2 linked regions of the Thermobifida alba genome follow. The protein of the gene in region 2 interacts with the protein of the main gene of each other region in a pairwise test. Links are inferred from orthologs where the notes say so. Each region holds a gene or a part of one and is shown on either strand. Other genes may lie near its edges.

Region 1 (3,130 bases), 2.5 Mb from region 2 along the record:
CTGCCCAGCGCCTCGACGAACGGGTGCGGCGCATCCACCCCTCCCTGTCCTGGGAGGTGTCGCGCGCCCCCGAACCGGGTCCCACCGACCTGGCCTCCCTCGGCTCCCTGGACAGCCCCGAGGCGCTGCTGGCCAGCCTGGAGGACGAGCCCGCCTCGGCGCGTGCGTCGTACGCGCTGACCCTGCGCGCCGGGGCCGACGACGAGGCCCGCGTCCTGGCCGAGCGCTGGTACCGCGCCGCCCCCGAGGACGCCGACTGGGCGTTCTTCCCCGCGCGTCCCGCCGACCACGCCCAGCTCACCCGGGCGACGACCTGGGACGACCACGAACTCGACCTGGCGCACACGTCGGTGTCGCTGCGCGTGGACCACTCCAGCGGACAGATCGAGGTCGGGGTCTACCACCCGGACTTCATGTTCCTGCCGGAGGAGACCCGGCGCGAGGTCGCCGAGCACGTGGTGCTGCTGGCCGTGGGCGAGGACGACCTGGTGCGCTGGATCGGCTCGGTGCACCCGCTGGTGGAGAAACCGCTGGACCCGCTGCCGCCGACCTCGATGCCCTCGGTGGTGCGGCAGCTGTCCGGGATGGGCGGCGGAGGCGGCTGGGTGACCCTGCAGGGCCGGATTCCGCTGCGGGGGGCGCTGCAGTTGTCGGCGCGCTATCCGCTGCACCGCCGCGACTACCCCGCGCTCACCCTGTACGCGCAGGTCATGGTCTCCTACGCGGAGACCGACGAGGACCGCCTGCCCACCGGGGCGTCGGCCTCGGCGCTGGAGGCCTACGCCCTCGGGCTGCGCGAGATGCTCGGCTCCAACGGCGCGCTGTTCGCCGTGCAGACGGTCGGCGGCCAGCGGGTCCTCCACTTCTACCTGGACCCGGAGTCGGGCATCCTGCCCGAGTTCGAGAAGGCCGCCCGGGGCTGGTCGGAGGGCCGGGTGTTCGTCACCAGCGCGCTGGACCCCGAGTGGCGCACCATCGACCAGATCCTCAAGCCCATCCGCAAGCAGTTGGGGCGCTGAGCCCCGCCGGGGCGCCGCGCCGCCGGCGGTCCGGTCCCCGGAGCCGTTTCCGGCCCTCCCGATGACGTCGGGACCAGGGTCGTGGCCGGTCAGCTCCGGCGGCGGGCGCGGGCCTCCCGCGCCCGTGCCACGGCCGGGCCGATGGCCTCCGCCAGGGCCTTGACGTCGGCGGAGGTGGAGCCGCGGCCCAGGGAGAAGCGCAGCGCCTCCCGCGCGGTGTCGGGATCGGCGCCCATCGCCAGCAGCACGTGGCTGGCTTGGGAGACCCCCGCCGAGCAGGCCGAACCGGTGGAGCAGCAGATGCCCTGGGCGTCCAGCAGCATGAGCAGGGCGTCGCCCTCGCAGCCGGGGAAGCCGAGGTTGGCGATGCCCGCCAGGCGCTCGGCGGGGTGGCCGTTGACCCGGACGTCGGGGACCGCCGCGCGCACCGCGTCGACCAGTTCGTCGCGCAGTGCCGCCAACTGGGCCGCGTGCTCGGCGCGTTCGGCGACCGCCAGGCGCACCGCGGTGGCGAAACCGCGCAGCAGCGGGGTGGTCAGCGTCCCGGAGCGGACGTCGCGTTCCTGGCCGCCGCCGTGCAGCACCGGCACCGGGTCGACGCCGCGGGCCAGCAGCAGCGCCCCCACGCCGACCGGTCCGCCCAGTTTGTGCCCGGTGACAGTGAGCGCCGACACCCCGCTGGCGGCGAAGTCGACCTCTTCGACGCCCACCGCCTGCACCGCGTCGGTGTGGAACCAGATGCCGTGCTCGGCGGCGACCGCGGCGAGTTCCGCGACCGGCTGGACGGTGCCGACCTCGTTGTTGGCCCACATCACCGAGACCAGCGCGACGCTCGCGGGGTCGCGTTCGATCGCCGCGCGCAGCGTCTCGGGGGAGAGCCGCCCGCAGGCGTCCACGGGCAGCTCCTCGACGAGCGCGCCCTGGTGGTCGGCCATCCAGTGGGCCGGGTCGAGGACGGCGTGGTGCTCAACCGCGCTGACCAGGATGCGCCGCCGCGCCGGGTCCCGGGCGTGCCGCGCCCAGTACAGGCCCTTGACCGCGAGGTTGTCGGCCTCGGTGCCGCCGCTGGTGAACACCACCTCGTGCGGGGTGCAGCCCAGGGCGTCGGCGAGGGTCTCGCGGGCCTCCTCCACCACCCGCCGGGCCTGCCGCCCGGCTCCGTGCAGGGAGGACGCGTTTCCGAGAACGCCGAACCCGTCCGTCAGGTCCGCGAGCACCTCGGGACGCACCGGAGTCGTGGCGGCGTGGTCGAGATAAACCATGACTTCTCCAGGATACGGCCGAGAGCCGGACGGGGGGTTTTCGACCTCATGGCGGACGGCAGACCCCGCGGGCTGTTCCGTTCGACCAGGTTTCCGGCCTCCCCTCCCCGGCGTACCGCTGCGATCGCAACGCGTTCGGCTTCCCCGTGCCACCACACCGATGTCCTGACGAGCCCCGACGAGTGCTCTGAAGGGCCGATGACGGCACACCTGAAGTCAATTTGACAACCGAAAACCGGTTTTTCTCCTCAGGCGAAATCTGGAACTCCATCCGAATTCACCATGTTTGTCGGCCCGCCCTGGCAGAATCTTCTGTAATTTCCTCGTCGTCCCGGAGATCCGGCATCCATGAAGCTGCGCCAATTGATCCCCCCTGAAACCTGGGATGAACTGCTCCGCATCGGCACACGTCGCGTGTTCAGGGCCGATTCCCCACTCATGCTCCAGGGAGAGCCGCCCACCTTCGTCCTGGCCCTGACCGAAGGAACCGTCAAGATCACTGAAGACACCGACGATGGCCGACAGGTTCCTCTGGCTCTACGCGGCCCCGGCGACCTCTTCGGTGAGACCGGAGTGCTCCTCGAACAACCTCGCAGCGCAACGGCGTGGACCACCACCAGGTGCGTCGGCCATGCCATTCCCGCACCAACGTTCCGCTCCTTCGCCGAGCGCTGCAAACTGCACACCGACATCTACCGCCTGTCCGTGGCCCGTTTCCTGCAGCGCGAAGAGCACCTGAGCAACCTGCTGTGTCACACACCCGACGTACGCATGGCCCGTCTGCTCGGCCACCTGGCTGACGAGGTGGGAGAACCGCAGGGTGCCAACGTGGTCATCCACATCGGCATG
Region 2 (3,000 bases):
CAGAAACCCCGGCAGGTCCTCGACGCCGAGCGGGAGTTCTACGAACGCCACAACGCGGCGGTGCACAGGGGGGCGCACCAGCTCGCGGAGGAGGCGACCGACGCCTACGAGGCGGCCCGGGCCACCATCGCGGCCTTCGTCGGCGCCCCCGCCGACGAGGTGGTGTTCACCAAGAACGCCACCGAGGCGGTCAACCTCGTCGCCTACGCCATGAGCAACGCGGCCACCGCGGGCGAGGAGTTCGCCCGCCTGGCCGTGGGCCCGGGCGACGAGGTCGTCGTCACCGAGATGGAGCACCACGCCAACCTGGTGCCGTGGCAGGAGCTGTGCCGCCGCACCGGGGCGACCCTGCGCTGGTTCGGCGTCACCGACGAGGGCCGCCTCGACCTGTCGAATCTGGACGACCTGGTCAACGAGCGCACGCGGATCGTGGCGCTCATCCACCAGTCCAACGTGCTGGGCACCGTCAACCCGGTCCGGCAGATCGCGGAGCGGGCGCACGCCGTCGGCGCGCTGGTCCTGGTGGACGGTGCCCAGTCGGTGCCGCACATGCCGGTCGACGTCACCGAACTCGGCGCCGACTTCCTGGTGTTCTCCGGGCACAAGATGTGCGGCCCCAACGGCATCGGCGTGCTGTGGGGACGCGGTGAACTGCTGCGCGCCATGCCGCCGTTCATCACCGGCGGCTCCATGATCGGCGTGGTGCACATGGACCGTGTCACCTGGGCCGACCCGCCGCAGCGCTTCGAGGCCGGGGTGCCGATGGCGCCGCAGGCGGTCGGCCTGGCCGCGGCCTGCGACTACCTGAGCTCCGTCGGCATGGAGGCCGTCGCCGCGCACGAGCACGCCCTGGTGGAATACGCGCTCAAGCACGTCGGTTCCATCGAGGGGGTACGGATCGTCGGACCGGCCGACGCCGAGGCACGCGGGGGAGCGGTGTCGTTCACCGTCGACGGCATCCACCCCCACGACGTGGGACAGGTGTTGGACGACCTGGGAGTGGCCGTGCGGGTGGGGCACCACTGCGCCTGGCCGCTGCACCGCAGGTACGGCACGGTGGCCACCACCCGAGCCTCCTTCTACCTGTACAACTCCCTCGCCGACGTGGACGCCCTGGCCGAGGGGATCCGCGAGGCGCAGCGGTTCTTCGGCGTGGCCCGAAGCTAGGAGAGGCGTGCCATGAAACTCGACGCGATGTACCAGGAGATCATCCTGGACCACTACCGCAACCCGCACCACAAGGGGCTGCGGGAGCCGTTCGACGCGGAGAGCCACCACATCAACCCCACCTGCGGTGACGAGGTCACCCTCCGGGTGCTGCTCAAGCCGGAGGAGGGGAACGGCACGGCCACGGTCGCCGACATCTCCTACGACAGCATGGGCTGTTCCATCAGCCAGGCCAGCGCCTCGGTCATGACCGACCTGCTCATCGGCAAGACCGTCGACGAGGCGATGGCCGTCCTGGACGAGTTCACCGCACTCATGCAGTCCAGGGGACAGGTCGAGCCCGACGAGGACGTGCTGGAGGACGCGGTGGCCTTCGCCGGGGTGTCGAAGTACCCCGCCCGCGTCAAGTGTGCTCTGCTCGCCTGGATGGCGTGGAAGGACGCGACCGCCAAGTCCCTGGCAACCCAGAAGGAGGGGGCCGCATGACCACCGGAAACGAGGAGGCTGCCCAGACCGCGCAGGCTCCGGCCGCCGAGGTGGACGAGGCGCTGCTGGAGGAGATCACCGACGCCCTCAAGGACGTCATCGACCCCGAACTGGGCGTCAACATCGTCGATCTCGGTCTGGTCTACGGCATCAACGTGGACGAGCGGGACATCGTCATCGACATGACGCTGACCAGCGCCGCCTGTCCGCTCACCGACGTCCTGGAGGACCAGGCCGCCAGCGCGCTGGAGGAGTTCGACCGCGAGGTCAAGATCAACTGGGTCTGGATGCCGCCGTGGGGGCCGGACAAGATCACCGAGGACGGCCGGGACCAGCTGCGGATGCTCGGTTTCAACGTCTGACCCGCTTGCGTCGTCCGTGACCTTCCGCCCGCGGCCCCGCCGGCCGCGGGCGTTTGCCGTTTCTTGGCACGCGCCCGGGTGAGGCACGGCGTCCCCCGGATAGGGGAGGGGAACGACGACCCGGGAGGAGACGGCCATGACCCATCTGGTGGTGTTCGGCGTAGCCGACCGGGACCGGGCGGAGCAGGCCCTCGACATCGCCGACGACCTGGCCCGGCACGAGCTGCTGCGGTTGAAGGACGCCGCCTACGTCTACAAGGACGCCCGCGGCAAGCCGCGCATCCAGCAGACGCTGAGCGCGACCGGTGTGGGCGCCGCGGGCGGCGCCCTGTGGGGCACCCTGGTCGGGGCGCTGTTCCTCTCGCCCGCGCTCGGCCTGGCGGTGGGGGCGGCGGCCGGCGCCGTCGCGGGCAAACTGACCGACATCGGTATCGACGACGGCATGATCCGCCAGATCGGACACCAGCTCGACGGGGGCCGGGCCGCGGTGTTCCTGCTGGTCCACTCGGCCACCAGGGACCGCGTCGTCGAGGCGTTGCGACCGTTGGAGCCGGTCGTGCTGGAGACCAGCCTGTCCCGCCGGGAGGAGCAGGAGCTCGTCAGGGCGCTGCGCGGCGAGGAGACGGCGCCGTCCGCACCGGGACGGGGAGGATGACGGCGGACGGGAACACACCGCCGGGAATCCACCGGAGCGGACACGCCCACACCACCATGTACCTGGTGGCCGACGGCGACGGCGTCACGGTCGTGGACACCGGGCTGCCCGCGGCCTGGCCGGTGCCGCTGCGCGCGTTGCGGGCCATCGGAACGGAGCCCGAGCAGGTCCGGGCGGTCGTGCCCACCCACGCGCACTTCGACCACCTGGGACTCGCGGAGCGGCTGCGCGGGCAGTGGCGGGTGCCGGTGTGGGCCCACCCGGAGGAGAACTTCGTCGCCGCCCACCCCTCCCAGTACCAGCACGAGAACAGCCGGCTGTGGTATCCGC

What was found.
Region 1: the proteins of sufU (region 2) and FOF52_RS21035 interact in binary tests that used the Escherichia coli proteins (3 or more experiments, as listed by UniProt). The link is inferred for Thermobifida alba from one-to-one orthologs.

The regions. Positions count from the first base shown.
Region 1 is NZ_CP051627.1:4,699,020-4,702,149, reverse strand. Bases 196-3,011 are described here. They hold FOF52_RS21035 (cysteine desulfurase family protein), read right to left. Parts: upstream 2,282-3,011; coding sequence 1,109-2,281; downstream 196-1,108. Other genes in these bases: FOF52_RS21030 (Crp/Fnr family transcriptional regulator), read left to right, coding at 2,630-3,011; FOF52_RS21040 (DUF695 domain-containing protein), read left to right, coding at 196-1,019. Outside these bases: more of FOF52_RS21040, read left to right, coding at 1-195; more of FOF52_RS21030, read left to right, coding at 3,012-3,130. UniProt on the Escherichia coli protein: Master enzyme that delivers sulfur to a number of partners involved in Fe-S cluster assembly, tRNA modification or cofactor biosynthesis. Catalyzes the removal of elemental sulfur from cysteine to produce alanine.
Region 2 is NZ_CP051627.1:2,202,279-2,205,278, reverse strand. Bases 231-2,916 are described here. They hold sufU (Fe-S cluster assembly sulfur transfer protein SufU), read left to right. Parts: upstream 231-1,179; coding sequence 1,180-1,653; downstream 1,654-2,916. Other genes in these bases: FOF52_RS09725 (MBL fold metallo-hydrolase), read left to right, coding at 2,667-2,916; FOF52_RS09730 (DUF1269 domain-containing protein), read left to right, coding at 2,152-2,670; FOF52_RS09735 (metal-sulfur cluster assembly factor), read left to right, coding at 1,650-2,015; FOF52_RS09745 (cysteine desulfurase), read left to right, coding at 231-1,167. Also shown: more of FOF52_RS09745, read left to right, coding at 1-230; more of FOF52_RS09725, read left to right, coding at 2,917-3,000. UniProt on the Escherichia coli protein: A scaffold on which IscS assembles Fe-S clusters. Exists as 2 interconverting forms, a structured (S) and disordered (D) form. The D-state is the preferred substrate for IscS.